2 regions of the Streptomyces sp. NPDC047869 genome follow, and region 2 is predicted to be linked to the other one. Evidence: riboswitches for the same ligand, from Rfam matches in the RefSeq annotation. Region 2 holds a riboswitch; the other holds the start of a gene.
The links. A riboswitch is a leader RNA that binds a small molecule or an ion and turns the genes downstream of it on or off. The one in region 2 is predicted to bind glycine.

Region 1: linked by a shared signal. The riboswitch ahead of gcvP (aminomethyl-transferring glycine dehydrogenase) and the one ahead of gcvT (glycine cleavage system aminomethyltransferase GcvT) in region 2 are both predicted to bind glycine.

The regions. Positions count from the first base shown of each region.
Region 1 is NZ_JBEYRK010000013.1:177,299-186,020, reverse strand. Features, by position in the region: gene AB0924_RS19335 (FHA domain-containing protein) at 1-397, shown strand, start outside; gene AB0924_RS19330 (MerR family transcriptional regulator) at 436-1,170, shown strand; gene AB0924_RS19325 (bifunctional nuclease family protein) at 1,256-1,729, shown strand; gene AB0924_RS19320 (MerR family transcriptional regulator) at 1,970-2,653, shown strand; gene AB0924_RS19315 (DNA polymerase IV) at 2,722-4,155, shown strand; gene AB0924_RS19310 (PRC-barrel domain-containing protein) at 4,242-4,613, opposite strand; glycine riboswitch at 4,733-4,827, shown strand; gene gcvP (aminomethyl-transferring glycine dehydrogenase) at 5,002-7,887, shown strand; gene AB0924_RS19300 (TOBE domain-containing protein) at 7,949-8,368, opposite strand; gene AB0924_RS19295 (ABC transporter ATP-binding protein) at 8,397-8,722, opposite strand, start outside.
Region 2 is NZ_JBEYRK010000024.1:83,658-92,379, forward strand. Features, by position in the region: gene AB0924_RS27170 (enhanced serine sensitivity protein SseB) at 1-489, opposite strand, end outside; gene AB0924_RS27175 (AAA family ATPase) at 555-1,232, opposite strand; glycine riboswitch at 1,411-1,508, shown strand; gene gcvT (glycine cleavage system aminomethyltransferase GcvT) at 1,668-2,795, shown strand; gene gcvH (glycine cleavage system protein GcvH) at 2,912-3,289, shown strand; gene glyA (serine hydroxymethyltransferase) at 3,304-4,581, shown strand; gene AB0924_RS27195 (L-serine ammonia-lyase) at 4,661-6,028, shown strand; gene AB0924_RS27200 (hypothetical protein) at 6,116-6,385, opposite strand; gene AB0924_RS27205 (M28 family peptidase) at 6,520-8,280, opposite strand; gene AB0924_RS27210 (LuxR C-terminal-related transcriptional regulator) at 8,676-8,722, shown strand, end outside.

The DNA.
Region 1 (8,722 bases), on a different contig from region 2:
CATCGAGGCCTACGACGCCGAGGTGACCGGGCAGACGCAGGTGCCGATGCTCTCGCCCGAGGCGCAGGCCGCGGTCGACGCGCTGCCGCTGGGCTCGGCGCTGCTGGTGGTGCGCCGGGGGCCGAACTCGGGCAGCCGCTTCCTGCTGGACAGCGATCTGACCACGGCCGGCCGGCACCCGCAGAGCGACATCTTCCTGGACGACGTCACGGTCTCCCGCCGGCACGTGGAGTTCCGGCGCTCCCCGGACGGCTCGTTCACGGTGGCCGACGTGGGCAGTCTGAACGGCACGTACGTCAACCGCGAGCGGATCGACCAGGTGCCTCTGTCGAACGGCGACGAGGTGCAGATCGGCAAGTACCGGCTGGTCTTCTACGCGAGCCGGCAGGGCATCTGACCCCTGGATTCCGTCCGGGGGAACCCAGGGGAAGGTCCATGCTGCACACACCGAGCGGCGGTGCCCGAAGCGGTACCGCCGCCACGGACGGACTGATGAGCATCGGCACGGTGCTGAACGCGCTGCGTGACGAGTTCCCCGAGGTCACCATCTCCAAGATCCGCTTCCTGGAGTCCGAGGGACTCATCGAGCCGCAGCGGACTCCGTCGGGATACCGGAAGTTCGGCCCCGGGGACGTCGACCGCCTCGCGCACGTCCTGAGGATGCAGCGGGACCACTACCTGCCGCTCAAGGTGATCCGCGAGCACCTGGACGCCATGGAGCGCGGTGAGGCCGTGCAGCTGCCCGTGGTCGGGCGCCAGCGCACCGGGGACGAGCCGCCGGAGCCGTCCGAACGGCCCACGGTGGCCCGGGTCGGGCGTGGCGAGCTGCTGGCGGCGGCGGGCATCGGTGAGGACGACCTCGCGGAGTGGCAGTCGTACGGGCTCATCGCTCCACTGGAGGACGGTGTCTACGACGTGGCGGCCGTCACCGTGGCCTCGCTCGTCGCCGAGCTGGGCCGGTTCGGCATCGAGCCGCGCCATCTGCGGGTGATGAAGGCCGCCGCCGACCGGGAGGCGGGCCTGGTGGACCAGGTCGTGGCCCCCCTGAAGCGCCACCGCAACCCGCAGACCAGGGCTCACGCCGAGGCCCGGGCGAAGGAGCTGGCGGCGCTCACGATGCGGCTGCACGCGGCGCTGGTGCAGACCGCTCTCGGCGTGCGTCTGCCCTGAACGGCGGGGTGCCCGGGCGGCCGGATCGGGCACCTGTTCCCGGCCCGACTACCCAAAGGTCCCGGGCACGGCCTAGGGTTGCTGTGTGAACGAGCTCGATGTCGTAGGTGTCCGGGTCGAAATGCCCTCCAACCAACCGATCGTGCTCCTGCGCGAAGTGGGGGGCGACCGCTACCTCCCCATCTGGATCGGGCCGGGGGAGGCGACGGCGATCGCCTTCGCCCAGCAGGGCATGGCCCCCGCGCGACCGCTGACCCACGACCTGTTCAAGGACGTGCTGGAGGCCGTCGGCCAGGAGCTGACCGAAGTGCGCATCACGGACCTGCGTGAGGGCGTCTTCTACGCGGAGCTGGTCTTCGCCAGCGGGGTCGAGGTCAGCGCGCGTCCCTCCGACGCCATAGCGCTGGCACTGCGTACCGGGACGCCGATCTACGGCAGTGACACGGTGCTGGACGACGCCGGCATCGCGATCCCGGACGAGCAGGAGGACGAGGTGGAGAAGTTCCGCGAGTTCCTCGACCAGATCTCGCCGGAGGACTTCGGCACCAGCAGCCAGTGAGGTGCGGCGGTTCGGCGGCGGTGAGGTGCGAGCCGGTTCCCGGCGCCGCGGCAATTGCCACCGGCCATCCAGAGCGTCATGCGGTCTTCCGCGGGAGCATTCGGCTAGCCTTTCCCCGCGGTGGGGCACGAGAAACCACTCTTAGGGTGATTATCACCCGGCGTGGCGAGTGTGGCGATCGTTGACGCACCCCTGGTGACTGCCTACCGTCGAGAAGGCAGTTCAAGGACGGAGGTCGGCGTGAGAACGAGCGGCGACGGTACGGCTGGGGGTGCCCCCGGACGCGGTTTCGGGGAGAGCGGTCCGTACCCTCCCCCGAGTTCCCAGCCGCGTTCCAGCGGGCAGTACGCATATCCCGGCGGCGCGGTCGACCACGCCCCACAGCGGCCGACGGCGGTGCCGAACGGCGGAGGGGTGGCGTCCATGGCGTCCGAGGAGATCGGCTACCGGGGTCCCACGGCCTGTGCGGCCGCCGGCATCACCTACCGGCAACTGGACTACTGGGCCCGCACCGGACTGGTCGAGCCGAGTGTGCGGCCCGCCTACGGGTCGGGCACCCAGCGCCTCTACAGCTTCCGGGACGTGGTCGTCCTGAAGATCGTCAAGCGGTTCCTGGACACCGGGGTCTCGCTGCAGAACATCCGCACGGCCGTGCGGCACCTGCGGGAGCGCGGCTTCCAGGACCTGGAGCGCATGACCCTCATGAGCGATGGCGCCACGGTGTACGAGTGCACCTCGCCGGACGAGGTGCACGCCCTGCTCCAGGGCGGCCAGGGCATCTTCGGGATCGCCGTCGGCGTGGTCTGGCGGGACGTGGAGAGCGCGCTCTCCCAGCTGCACGGGGAGCGGGTCGACACGGGGGAGACCCTGGTCGGGCACAACCCGGCGGACGAGCTGGCACGGCGGCGCAACCGGGCCGTCTGAGTACGCCCCCACCGCATCCCACGGGCCGTGCGCCCGGGTTGTCAGTGGTGTGGTGCAGCATCGGAGATGTGAGAAACGCGCCCACGATCCTGCATCTCGACATGGATGCCTTCTACGCCTCGGTGGAGCAGGCGTCCAAGCCGAGCCTGCGGGGCAAGGCCGTGATCGTGGGCGGACTCGGACCGCGTGGTGTGGTGGCCACCGCGTCGTACGAGGCCCGGGTATTCGGGGTGCACTCGGCGATGCCGATGGCCCAGGCGCGCAGGCTGGCGCCGAACGCCGCGTACCTGGTGCCGCGCTTCAACGTCTACCGGTCCGTGAGCGAGCAGGTGATGACGCTGCTGCGGGAGCTGTCGCCGCTGGTGGAGCCGCTGAGCCTGGACGAGGCGTTCGTCGACCTCGAGCCCCGGGAGGCGGCCTGGGACGCGGACTCGGCGCGGCGGGTGGGGACGAAGCTGCGCACCGACATACGGGCGGTCACCGGGCTCACGGGGTCGGTGGGACTCGCCGCCTCCAAGATGCTCGCGAAGATCGCCTCGGAGGAGGCCAAACCCGACGGACTCGTCCTCGTCGAACCCGGCACCGAGCGGGCGCTGCTCGGGCCGATGCCGGTGCGGACCCTGCCCGGGGTGGGTCCGGCGACCGGGGACCATCTGCGGCGGGCCGGGATCACCACGGTCGCGGAGCTGGCCGAGGCCGGCGAGGACGAACTCGTACGGCTGCTCGGCAAGGCGCACGGGCACGCGCTGTACGCGATGGCGCTGGCTCGCGACGACCGGCCCGTGGTCGCCGAGCGGGAGGCCAAGTCGGTGTCGGTCGAGGACACCTACGACGTGGACATCCACGACCGGCTGCGGGTCGGTCTCGAGGTGGGGCGGCTCGCCGACCGGTGCGTGCGGCGGCTGCGCGGGGCCGGGCTGTCGGGGCGGACCATCGTGCTGAAGGTCCGCAGGTACGACTTCTCGACGCTGACCCGGTCCGAGACGCTCAGAGGGCCCACGGACGACCCCGCGGTGATCCGGGAGGCGGCCGAGCGGCTGCTGGACTCCGTGGACACCACGGGCGGGGTGCGGCTGCTCGGTGTGGGCGTCACCGGGCTCGCCGACTACACCCAGGAGGACCTGTTCGCGCAGGCGGCGCAGCCCTCGCGGGACGTATCGGTGCCGGAGGAGGCCGTGGCCGAGACCGTGCCGGAGCGGCCGGAGCCCGTCAAGCGGCAGTGGCGGGCCGGGCAGGACGTGCGGCACGCCGCGTGGGGCCACGGCTGGGTGCAGGGCAGTGGCCTGGGCCGGGTGACCGTGCGCTTCGAGACGCCCCAGTCGGAGCCGGGGCGGGTGCGGACGTTCGGCGTCGAGGATCCTGAACTGGAGCCGGCGGATCCGCTGCCGCTGGTGCTGGGCACGGATCCGCTGCCGCGGATACCGGACGCGGATCCGCTGCCGCGGGTACCGGACGCGGATCCGCCGCCGAGTCTGTCGGGTGCTGTCGACGCCGATCTGTAGCAGGTGCCTGGTCTGTGTGTGGGGCTCCGTCGTGATCGTTCGGGCGGTCCTCCGCGCCTCCACGGGGGGCCGGTGGTGGAGCGGGCTCAGGGCTCCTCGGTGCCCGCGAGCTTGCCGAAGTCGTGGTCCGCGAACGGGGAGGGCGCCGCCACGTCCAGGCCGTAGTGGTGGTAGAGCTGGAGTTCCTGTTCGGGGGAGAGGTGGCGGCCGACACCGAAGTCGGGCGCGTCCTTGATGAGTGCACGGTCGAAGGGAACCCGCAGGGCGCCCTCGACGATCTCGCTGGGCTCCAGGGGCACGAAGGCGTCCCGGGAGAAGAGACCGGTCCGTATGGCCGCCCACTCCGGCACTCCGGTGGCGTCGTCGAGGTACACCTCGTCAATGGTGCCGATCTTGGTGCCGGTGCGGTCGAACGCCTTGCGGCCGATCAGGTTGCGCGGATCGATGTCGGTCTGCACGGTCCCTCTCCCTCCACGTGGTCGCAACTCATCCGTAAGCACTACGAAAGAGCACAATCAGGGAGGCGGCCACTCGAAGGCCCGGGCGTTGACCTCGCTGGTAGGCTGACAGCGGCTGCTGACCCCGTGCGGGAGAGTCCTCCGATCACCTCGGAGGCGCCGAAGGAGCAAATCCTCCCCGGAATCTCTCAGGCCCACGTACCGCACGGACGAGGTCACTCTGGAAAGCAGGGCGGATGTCGACGGCGTCCGCCCTCACCGACGGTGAAAGCCGGCGCCCCCGGGCCGCCGGTGAAGCTCTCAGGTCGAGATGACAGAGGGGGAGGCCGTCGGGGTATCCGTACCGGGGTGCCCCTCGAAGGTCGCGTCAGACCAGGAGGCCTCCGCAATGACCGCCCATCGCACCCCGCTCTCCGAGCTCGAAGCCGGTATCCCCTTCGAGCAGCGCCACATCGGGCCCGACCAGGAGGCGCGGGCCAAGATGCTCGCGCACGTCGGCTACGGCTCGCTCGACGAGCTGACCGCCGCCGCGGTCCCGGATGTGATCAAGAACGCCGACGCCCTGGAGCTGCCGGGCGCCCGCACCGAGGCCGAGGTGCTCGCCGAGCTGCGCTCGCTCGCCGACCGCAACCAGGTCCTCGGCTCCATGATCGGCCTCGGCTACTACGGCACCTTCACCCCGCCGGTCGTCCTGCGCAACGTCATGGAGAACCCCGCCTGGTACACCGCCTACACGCCGTACCAGCCGGAGATCTCCCAGGGCCGGCTGGAGGCCCTGCTGAACTTCCAGACCATGGTCGCCGAGCTCACCGGGCTGCCGACGTCCGGCGCCTCCCTGCTCGACGAGGGCACGGCCGCCGCCGAGGCCATGGCGCTGTCCCGGCGCATGGGCCGGAACAAGAAGGGCCTGTTCCTGGTCGACGCGGACGCCCTGCCGCAGACCGTCGCCGTCATCGAGACGCGCGCCGAGCCGACAGGTGTCGAGGTCGTCGTCGCCGACCTCTCCGAGGGCATCCCCGCGGAGATCGCCGAGCGCGAGATCAACGGTGTACTGGTCCAGTACCCGGGCGCCTCCGGTGCCGTCCGCGACATCAAGCCGCTCATCGACCAGGCGCACGAGCTGGGCGCCCTCGTCACGGTCGCGGCCGATCTGCTCGCGCTCACCCTGCTGACCTCGCCCGGCGAGCTGGGCGCGGACATCGCCGTCGGCACCACCCAGCGCTTCGGCGTGCCGATGGGCTTCGGCGGGCCGCACGCCGGCTACATGGCGGTGCACGAGAAGTTCGCGCGCAGCCTGCCCGGCCGTCTCGTCGGCGTGTCGGTCGACGCCGACGGGCACAAGGCCTACCGCCTGGCGCTGCAGACCCGTGAGCAGCACATCCGCCGCGAGAAGGCCACCAGCAACATCTGCACCGCCCAGGTGCTGCTCGCCGTGATGGCCGGCATGTACGCCGTCTACCACGGCCCCGAGGGACTGCGGACCATCGCCCGCCGCACCCACCGCTACGCCACGATCCTCGCCGAGGGCCTGAAGGCGGGCGGTGTCGAGATCGTCCACGGCGCCTACTTCGACACCCTCACCGCGCGCGTGCCCGGCCGGGCCGCCGAGGTCGTGGCCGCCGCCCGGGCGGGCGGCGTCAACCTGCGTCTCGTCGACGCCGACCTCGTCTCCCTGGCCTGCGACGAGACCACCAACCGGGCCCAGGTGGAGGCGGTCTTCGCCGCCTTCGGCGTCGACGGCGACATCGAGGCGCTGGACGCGGCGGCCGGCGAGGCCCTGCCCGAGGCCCTGCTGCGCACCGACGACTACCTCGCCCACCCGGTCTTCCACGAGCACCGCTCCGAGACCGCGATGCTGCGCTACCTGCGCCGTCTCGCCGACCGCGACTACGCGCTCGACCGCGGCATGATCCCGCTGGGCTCCTGCACCATGAAGCTCAACGCGACCACCGAGATGGAGCCGGTCACCTGGCCCGAGTTCGGCCAGCTGCACCCCTTCGCGCCCGCCGAGCAGGCCGAGGGCTACCTCACGCTCATCCGCGAGCTGGAGGACCGCCTCGCCGAGGTCACCGGCTACGACAAGGTGTCCCTCCAGCCCAACGCCGGTTCCCAGGGCGAGCTCGCGGGCCTGCTGGCCGTGCGCGGCTACCACCGGGCCAACGGCGACGAGCAGCGCGTCGTGTGCCTGATCCCGTCCTCCGCGCACGGCACCAACGCCGCCAGCGCCGTGATGGCGGGCATGAAGGTCGTCGTCGTCAAGACCGCCGAGGACGGCGAGATCGACGTCGCCGACCTGCGGGCCAAGATCGAGCAGCACCGCGCCGAGCTGGCCGTGCTGATGATCACCTACCCGTCGACGCACGGCGTGTTCGAGGAGCACGTCGCCGACATCTGCGCCCAGGTCCACGACGCCGGCGGCCAGGTGTACGTCGACGGCGCCAACCTCAACGCACTGGTCGGTCTCGCCAAGCCGGGTCACTTCGGCGGCGACGTCTCGCACCTGAACCTGCACAAGACCTTCTGCATCCCGCACGGCGGCGGCGGTCCCGGCGTCGGCCCGGTGGCCGTCCGCTCGCACCTGGCGCCGTACCTGCCGAACCACCCGCTGCAGCCTGCGGCCGGCCCCGAGACCGGCGTGGGCCCGATCTCCGCCGCGCCGTGGGGCAGCGCGGGCATCCTGCCGATTTCGTGGGCGTACGTCCGTCTGATGGGCGGCGAGGGGCTCAAGCGCGCCACCCAGGTGGCCGTGCTCTCCGCCAATTACGTCGCCAAGCGCCTCGAGCCGCACTACCCGGTGCTCTACAACGGCCCCGGCGGCCTGGTGGCGCACGAGTGCATCATCGACCTGCGCCCGCTGACCAAGGCGACCGGTGTGAGCGTGGACGACGTCGCGAAGCGGCTCATCGACTACGGCTTCCACGCGCCGACCATGTCCTTCCCGGTGGCCGGCACGCTGATGATCGAGCCGACCGAGTCCGAGGACCTGGCGGAGCTGGACCGGTTCTGCGACGCGATGATCGCCATCCGCGCGGAGATCGAGAAGGTCGGCTCCGGAGTGTGGCCGGCGGAGGACAACCCGCTGCGCAACGCGCCGCACACCGCGCGGGCGCTCGGCGCGGACTGGGACCACGCCTACAGCCGCGAGGAGGCCGTCTTCCCGGGCGGCGTCTCGGTCGCGGACAAGTACTGGCCGCCGGTGCGCCGTATCGACCAGGCCTTCGGCGACCGCAACCTGGTGTGCTCCTGCCCGCCGCTGGACGCGTACGAGGACTGAGCGAGCCGTACGTGTGAGCCCCGCCCGTGGACCGGGCGGGGCTCCCGCTTTTCCGTGCCTCTCAGACCGTGTCCAGCGACACCTCGGTCGCCTTGATCAGAACGACCACGTCGGACCCCACGAAGAGGCCGAGGTCCTCGGCCGCGTCCCTGGTGATCGCGGCGGTCAGCTCGCCGCCGGCCACGGCCACCTTCACGGAGGCCATGACCTCGCCCCGGGTGAGACGGGTGATCGCGCCCGGGAGCTGGTTGCGGATCGACAGGCCCTCGACCCTGCTCGTCGAGAGGGAGACCTCGGTCGACTTCACCAGGGCGCGGACGGCGGTGCCGGGGGCGAGGGCGAGTTGCTCGGCGGCCTCCTGGGTGATGGCGGCCGTCAGCTCCTGGCCGCCGTCCAGCCGCACCTTGACGATCGCCATGACCTCGCCGGGGTGGACCTCGGTCACGTCACCGGGGAGCTGGTTGCGGATGCTCAGTGTCATGAGCACCCACCGTAGAGCTGCCGTCCGGTCAGGCCGGGTATGCGTGGGTCTGCGCCGCCTTCACTGTCGCCCAGACCGACGCACCCGGATGCAGGTCCAGCTCGGCGGCGGCCACCGTGGTGAGGTCGGCGACCAGGGGGAGTTCGCCGGTGAGGTCGGCGCGGATCTGGTCGCCGTGGGTCTCCAGGCCCGCGACCTCGCACGCCCACAGGTTGCGGGCGCTGGCGCCGGTGGGCCGGTCCCGGAAGAGGGTGACGGCGGCCGGCGGGAAGGCCACGAAGACGGGACCGGACAGGTCCTCCGTCGTCGTCACCGAAGGGCCCGCGTCCAGCCGTACGGTGTGCCCTGCGGCCT
Region 2 (8,722 bases):
GTCCGGCTCGAAGAGACGGACCCGGCCGCCGGTGGCGGGGCCGTCCAGCGGGGTGTGGCCGGTGCGGCAGAGTTCGGCCACCGCCTCGGGCGGCAGCGGCAGGCCGACCACGCCGTCGGGGTTCAGGAGGATGCCCGCCTGCGGGGGCAGGCCGCGGGCGAACTCCACCGCCGGGGCCACGGTGTACGACATGTGGGGGCCGGCGGCCAGGCGGAGCTGTTCCTCGGAGCTGAAGACCGGGACGTACACCTGGCCCTCGATCTCCGTCGTGGGCAGGTCCAGCGGGCCGCTGTGCGGGCCGCCGCCGTTGGGCAGCGGGACCCACAGCAGGCTGCGGCCGAGCACCTCGGCGATCCGGCCGCCCGCGCCGGGTATGCCGAGGGAGGCCGAGAGCGCCTCCTCCAGTTCGTTGCCGGGCCAACCGCCGTGCGGGTGGGGGTGCGTCTGTGCCGGGAAGTCCGCGGGAAGGTCCGCCGCCGAGAAGTCCATCTGCCTGCCGCCTGCTGGGAACCACTGCTGTGGTCCAAAAGGCTAGCGGGTGGCCGTGACAGCGCTCAGCCGGATCGGCCGGCGAAGCCGATGCGGCGCAGCACGTCCGCGGCGTCCCGGTCCAGCAGCACCGCCGAGCCGCAGCCGGCGGGCAGTTCTCCCCGCTCCACCGCGCGCAGCAGACGGGCCGCCGTACGGCGGTGGCGCCGGAAGGCGTAGCGGGAGACACCGCGGCCGCGCTCGCGCTGGCCCGCGCGGGCGGTGTCCGCGGTGACGTCGAGCAGGAGCAGGTGCAGGGTGCCGCCGCGGCGCCGGGCCGCGCGGGCCAGCCAGCCGCGCACCCAGGCCTGGGTGCCGCAGTCGTGCACGACGACCCCCTCGCCGGTGCCGAGGGCGCGGCGCAGCGCGGCGTAGTGGGCGAGCCGGACCAGGGGGCGGTAGAGCGCGTAGGGGAGGAGGCGGGGCATCCGGGCGTCCCAGCGGTCCCGGGTGTCCTGGGAGTCGACGCGGTGGCCGGGGACCGCGCGGTGCATCAGGGTGGACTTGCCGCTGCCGGGCAGGCCGGTGATCACCACCAGGTCGCGGGGGCCGAACGCCAGGTCGTGCGGGCTGCGCCCGGCGCGCTCGCGCAGGTCGCGGACGACCGGGGCCGGACGCTCCGCGCAGCGCCCACGGGCCGGAGCGGAGGGCTGCTTCGGCACCGCGAGACCGGTGGTGGCGGCGTAGGCCGTGGTCCTGTTCACCGTCATCGTCCTCCCCTTGTGGGCTCGGAGACCCTTTGCCCATTGAATGTAAAGAGAAGGTAATGCGCCGGTCCAGCGGTTGGGTGCGCGTACTGCCACAGCTCGGTTACAGATGCGGCCCCTGACGGGGCGGGGCGCGGCGTGCAATGATGTGCGCGCCAACTGCATACCGGCCGCTTGAATCCGCGCGGGAGAGTTCCCAGCCAGCTCCGCTGGGACGCCGAAGGAGCAAGTCCCTCCCTTGAATCTCTCAGGCCCCGTTACCGCGCGGGCGAGGCACATCTGAAAAGCGGGCCGCTGCGACAGTGGCTCCACCCAAGGTGCAAGCCGTGACCACTCCTCGCGAGGATCATGGCGAACCTCTCAGGTTCCGATGACAGATGGGGAGGAACGTTCCTCGCCTGTCATACCTGCACCCTGGGAGACGACCGACCGATGAGCAGTACCGAACCCACTGGACCGCGCCGTACCGCGCTCGACGCCCTGCATCGCTCGCTCGGCGCGACGATGACCGACTTCGCCGGCTGGGACATGCCGCTGCGCTACGGATCCGAGCGCGACGAGCATCTCGCGGTGCGGACCAAGGCCGGTCTCTTCGACCTCTCCCACATGGGCGAGATCACCGTGACCGGGCCGCAGGCGGCCGACCTGCTGAACTACGCGCTGGTGGGCAACATCGCCTCGGTCGGTGTCGGCCGGGCCCGCTACACCATGATCTGCCAGGCCGACGGCGGCATCCTGGACGACCTGATCGTCTACCGGCTGGCCGAACACGAGTACATGGTCGTCGCCAACGCCTCCAACGCCCAGGTGGTGCTGGACGCGCTGACCGAGCGTGCCGCGGGCTTCGACGCCGAGGTGCGCGACGACCGGGACGCCTACGCGCTGCTCGCGGTCCAGGGCCCCGAGTCCCCCGGCATCCTGAAGTCCCTCACGGACGCCGACCTGGACGGCCTGAAGTACTACGCGGGCCTGCCGGGCACCGTCGCCGGCGTCCCCGCGCTGATCGCCCGCACCGGCTACACCGGCGAGGACGGCTTCGAGCTGTTCGTGAAGCCCGAGCACGCCGTGGAGCTGTGGCAGGCGCTGACCAAGGCGGGCGAGGGCGCCGGCCTGGTCCCGTGCGGCCTGTCCTGCCGGGACACCCTGCGCCTCGAGGCGGGCATGCCGCTGTACGGGCACGAGCTGACCACCTCCCTGACCCCCTTCGACGCCGGGCTCGGCCGGGTGGTGAAGTTCGAGAAGGAGGGCGACTTCGTGGGCCGCGAGGCGCTCACCGAGGCCGCCGCCAGGGCCGAGCAGAACCCGCCGCGCAAGCTCGTCGGCCTGGTCGCCGAGGGCCGCCGGGTGCCGCGGGCCGGGTTCGCCGTCGTCGCGGGCGGCGAGGTGATCGGCGAGGTCACCTCCGGCGCCCCCTCCCCCACCCTGGGCAAGCCGATCGCGATGGCGTACGTCGACGCGGCGCACGCGGCGCCGGGCGCCGAGGGTGTCGGCGTGGACATCCGGGGCAGCCACGAGCCGTACGAGGTCGTGGCGCTCCCCTTCTACAAGCGCCAGAAGTAGACACTGGGCGCGGTCCGTCCACCGGACGTGACCCTGCGCACATCCCCGCTGTTCAGCAGCGGGTCCAGCAGTCCCCCATTCATCAGCACTCCCGCGCGTACAGGAGAATTCAGGCCATGAGCAACCCCCAGCAGCTGCGCTACAGCAAGGAGCACGAGTGGCTGTCGGCCGCCGAGGACGGCGTCTCGACGGTCGGCATCACCGAGTTCGCGGCCAACGCGCTCGGCGATGTGGTCTACGCCCAGCTCCCCGAGGTCGGTTCCACGGTGTCCGCGGGTGAGACCTGCGGCGAGCTGGAGTCGACCAAGTCGGTCTCGGACCTGTACTCGCCGGTCACCGGTGAGATCACCGAGGTCAACGAGGACGTCGTCAACGACCCGTCGCTGGTGAACTCGGCCCCCTTCGAGGGCGGCTGGCTGTTCAAGGTACGCGTCACCGAGGAGCCGGCCGACCTGCTCTCCGCCGACGAGTACACCGCCCAGAACGCCGGCTGAGGAGTCGTAGCCGTATGACTGTCCTGAACACGTCCCTGCACGAGCTGGACCCGGAGATCGCCGCCGCGGTCGACGCCGAGCTGAACCGCCAGCAGTCGACGCTGGAGATGATCGCCTCGGAGAACTTCGCGCCGCTCGCGGTCATGGAGGCCCAGGGCTCGGTGCTGACCAACAAGTACGCGGAGGGCTACCCGGGCCGCCGCTACTACGGCGGCTGCGAGCACGTCGACGTCGCCGAGCAGATCGCCATCGACCGGATCAAGGAGCTGTTCGGCGCCGAGTACGCCAACGTCCAGCCCCACTCCGGCGCCTCCGCGAACCAGGCGGCGCTGTTCGCCCTCGCCCAGCCCGGGGACACCATCCTCGGCCTGGACCTGGCGCACGGCGGCCACCTCACCCACGGGATGCGGCTGAACTTCTCCGGCAAGCAGTTCAACGTGGTCGCCTACCACGTCGACGACGCCGGTCTGGTCGACATGGCCGAGGTCGAGCGGCTGGCCAAGGAGCACCGCCCGAAGGTGATCATCGCCGGCTGGTCGGCGTACCCGCGTCAGCTCGACTTCGCCGAGTTCCGCCGGATCGCCGACGAGGTCGAGGCGTACCTGTGGGTCGACATGGCGCACTTCGCGGGCCTGGTCGCGGCGGGGCTGCACCCGAACCCGGTCGAGCACGCGGACGTGGTCACCTCCACGACCCACAAGACCCTCGGCGGCCCGCGCGGCGGCATCATCCTGGCGAAGAAGGACTTCGCGAAGAAGCTGAACTCGTCCGTCTTCCCGGGCTTCCAGGGCGGTCCCCTGGAGCACGTGATCGCGGCCAAGGCGGTCTCCTTCAAGGTCGCCGCCTCGGAGGAGTTCAAGGAGCGCCAGCGCCGTACGGTGGAGGGCGCCCGCATCCTCGCCGAGCGGCTGACCGCCGCCGACGCCCGCGGGGCCGGGGTCAACGTGCTGTCCGGCGGTACGGACGTGCACCTGATCCTGGTGGACCTGCGTGAGTCCGAGCTGGACGGGCAGCAGGCCGAGGACCGCCTCCACGAGGTCGGCATCACGGTCAACCGCAACGCCGTCCCGAACGACCCGCGTCCCCCGATGGTGACCTCTGGTCTGCGCATCGGTACGCCGGCCCTGGCTACCCGAGGCTTCACGGCCGAGGACTTCGCCGAGGTCGCGGACGTGATCGCCGAGGCCCTGAAGGCGCCCGCCCCCTTCGAGGGCGCCGACGTGGAGAGCCTGAAGGCCCGGGTGAGGGCCCTGGCCGACAAGCACCCGCTGTACCCGGGTCTGAACAGCTAAGTCCGTTTCACCGGGCACCGCGCACACTGGAAGGTGTGCGCGGTGCCGCACCCGCACCACCCCGTATTGAGGAGTTTCCGTGGCCATCTCGGTCTTCGACCTGTTCTCGATCGGCATCGGCCCGTCCAGCTCCCACACGGTCGGCCCGATGCGCGCGGCGCGCATGTTCGCCCGCAGGCTGCGCAACGAGGACCTGCTGGGCTCCGTCGCCGCGGTGCGCTGCGAGCTGTACGGCTCGCTCGGCGCGACCGGCCACGGCCATGGCACCCCGAAGGCGGTGCTGCTCGGTCTGGAGGGCGCCTCGCCGCGCACGGTGGACGTGGAGTCGGCCGACGAGCGCGTGGAGGGGATCAGGCGGTCGGGCCGGATCTCGCTGCTCGGCGAGCACGAGATCGCGTTCTCCTTCGACGACGACCTGGTCCTGCACCGCCGCAAGGCGCTGCCCTACCACGCCAACGGCATGACGGTGTGGGCGTTCGACTCGGCCGGCACGGAGCTGCTCTCCAAGACGTACTACTCGGTCGGCGGCGGCTTCGTCGTGGACGAGGACGCGGTCGGCGCGGACCGCATCGTGCTGGACGACACGGTCCTGAAGTACCCCTTCCGCACCGGTGACGAGCTACTGCGCCTGACCCGCGAGACGGGTCTTTCGATCTCCTCCCTGATGCTGGAGAACGAGCGCGCCTGGCGCACCGAGGAGGAGATCCGGGCGGGCCTGCTGGAGATCTGGCGGGTCATGCGCGAGTGCGTCCAGCGGGGCATGTCCCGGGAGGGAATCCTGCCCGGCGGCCTGAAGGTGCGCCGCCGGGCGGCCGTCTCGGCCCGCCAACTGCGCGCCGAGGGCGACCCGCTCGCGCACGCGATGGAGTGGATCACGCTCTACGCGATGGCGGTGAACGAGGAGAACGCGGCCGGCGGCCGCGTGGTCACCGCTCCGACCAACGGCGCGGCGGGCATCATCCCGGCGGTCCTGCACTACTACATCAACTTCGTGCCGGGCGCCGACGAGGACGGCGTGGTCCGCTTCCTCCTCGCCGCCGGCGCCATCGGCATGCTCTTCAAGGAGAACGCCTCCATCTCCGGCGCCGAGGTCGGCTGCCAGGGCGAGGTCGGCTCCGCCTGCTCCATGGCCGCGGGCGCCCTCGCCGAGGTGCTCGGCGGCAGCCCCGAGCAGGTGGAGAACGCGGCCGAGATCGGCATGGAGCACAACCTCGGCCTGACCTGCGATCCCGTGGGCGGCCTGGTCCAGATCCCCTGCATCGAGCGCAACGGCATGGCCGCGGTGAAGGCGGTCACCGCGGCGAAGATGGCGATGCGCGGCGACGGCTCGCACAAGGTGTCCCTGGACAAGGTCATCAAGACGATGAAGGACACCGGCGCGGACATGTCGGTCAAGTACAAGGAGACGGCCCGGGGCGGGCTGGCGGTGAACATCATCGAGTGCTAGAGACCCCGTCGTGGCGGGCGCCCGAGGAACAGGTGCCCGCCACGACGGCGTTCGTGGCCCGTCAGGGCTACTCGCCGAGCTCGTTCGTCACTTGCCGCTGAGCTCGCGGTACTCCCTCATGCCGCGAACGAAACGGCACTCCCCGGAATTCTCGTCGACCAGAATCGGCATGTTTCCGCCGACCCTCATCGGTCTTCCGAGGGAATCCAGCACGGTGGGTCGCCACGTGAACGCGAAGCAGCCGCTCAGGTTGGGCGGCGTCCAAGTCCTGAGTTCGCACCGCCACTCACCCCATTGCTGGACCATGGACCTGCCGAACTCCTCGGCCAGGACTTCCGCCTCTGTCTGTCCGATCATTGAACCTGCCTCCGCACACCCGGTGACATCGCAGCTCAGGCCAGACGTAGCGGCGTGGCGTCATTATTCATGAACAGAGGAAGGGGGAGGCGGGCTGGAGCGCCGCCTCCCCCTCGGGTCCTTTCGTGCGGTGCTCAGCCGGTCGTCAGGGTCACGTCGTCGACGACGAAGCTGGTCTGGAGGCTGGAGTCCTCGGAGCCGGTGAAGGTCAGCGTGATCTGCTGGCCGATGTACTGGCTCAGGTCCAGCGTGCGTTCGGTGTAGCCCGTGGCCGCGTTGGCGTTGGAGTACGTCTGCTTCGCGGTCCCGTTGACCTTGACCTGGAAGGTGTCGTACGCCGTGGAGCCCGACTCACTGGTGTCGATGTGCAGCCAGTACTTCAGGGTCGCCCTGGTGCAGCCGGCCGGGATCGTCACCGTCTGGCTGACCGTGTCGGTGGCCGTGGAGCCGTAACCCGCCAGCCACGCGTACCGGGTGCCGGAGTGCGCGGACTGGCCGCTGAACGCGCCGATCGCGCCGGTGTCCCCGGTCCACGGCGAAGTGCCGCTCTCGAAGCCGCCGTTGGTGACCGCCTGCGAGGCCGTGCAGCCGCCGGCGCCGGTGACGGTCAGCGTGTACTGCGCGGTGTGCGTGGTGGAACCGGCGCCGGTGATGGTGAGGTTGTACGTCCCCGGCGCCACGGAGGAGCCGACGGAGACCGTCGCCGTGGACGAGCCGCCGGAGGTCACCGAGGCCGGGCTGAAAGCGACCGTGACCCCCGCGGGGGCGCCCGAGGCGGACAGGTTGACCGTCTGGGCCGAGCCGTTGGTCGTGGCGGTGGACACGGTGGTGGTCAGCGAGGTGCCCGGGGCGGTGCTGCCCGTGGCGGGGCTCGCCGAGAGCGAGAAGTCGTCGGCCGGGACGGTGGCCGACACCGCCTGCGACCACAGGGTGTAGGCGACGCCGTCGGCGCTGCGGCTCAGCCCGGTGGCGTTGATGTTGCTCGTGGTGTCGCAGGAGGAGTGGTAGCAGCTGTCGTACGCGGCGTTCGCCGTGCCGCCCCACTTGGCCGCCTGCGCCGAGGTCTTGCGGGCGCTGGCGCCCATGGCGTAGCCGGAGGTGGGGATGCCGTAGTTCTCGAAGGAGTAGTCGTCGGAGCGGCCCGCGCCCTCGGTGTTCTCCTCCGGCTGCAGGTTCAGCGAGTCCCAGTACGCCTTCATCGGAGCGGCGGCCGCGGAGGTGATGTGGTTGATGAAGTAGCCGCCGTTGCGCGAGGCGACCATGTCGAAGTTGTAGTACGCCCTGATCGCCGAGCGCTGGGCGGAGGTCAGTGAACGGACGTAGAAGTCCGAGCCGTTGAGGCCCTGCTCCTCGTCCGTCCACCAGCCGAAGCGGACGCGCCCCGCCATCGACGGGTTGGTCTCGGCGAGCTTCAGCGCGACCTCCAGGAGGGTGGCGCTGCCGGAGCCGTTGTCGTTGATGCCGGGCCCGGCGGAGACGCTGTCGAGGTGCGAGCCGAACATGTACACCTTCGACGCGTCGCCGTGCGGCCACTCGGCGATCAGGTTGGGTCCGGCGCCGCTGGTGCAGCCGGAGGTGCAGGCCTGCTCGGTGACCGTGTAACCGGCCGCCTGGAGCTTGCCCTTCACATAGGCGACCGAGTCGCGGTAGCCCTGGGTGGTCGATCTGCGGTTGCCGCCGTTGCGGGTCGCTATGGCGTTCAGTTCGGTCAGGTGCGCCTGGACCTTGGTGACGTCGATGTCGGGCGCGGCCGCGGTGAGGGTGGCCGGAGCGGCGGCGGTACTGGTGCCCTCGGGGGCCGGCGCGGCGCTCGCGGGGAGCGCCACCAGGCCCAGTGCGGCGGCCAGGGTGACACCGGTCAGGGACAGGCCGGTCGGGGAGATTCTTCGAAGCACCGTGTCTCCTTTGTGGGGTGGGAGGAAACGGGAGGCGGGGCGTGGTGGTGCCGGGCCTCCCGGCCGATGCGGGTGGGGGTGGGGACCCGGGTGAGCGGTCCCGCACTGCGTATTGAGCATGCGCATGCCAAGCGCACATCAAGCCTCGCCGTGCGGAACCGGCCGGATCCAGGGGCCCGGGTCCGACTCCTCGACGGCTCCCGGCGCGGGGTGGGCCGGGGAGGCGCACCGAGGGCCACGAGGAGTTGGGCGGGCGGCGACGAGGTTAACCGCCGCACGGTCCGTCCGCTCCTGTCCGATTCCGGCACGTCCGCTTTCGGCCAGTACGGCCGCCGGTCCGGTCCGCCCGAGTGACGTCCCTGGCCTCCTCCGGGAGGGCCCCGTATCGTGCGCCCATGCATGCGGCGCAGAACCCTTCGCATGGCCGGCCGCCGACCGCCGC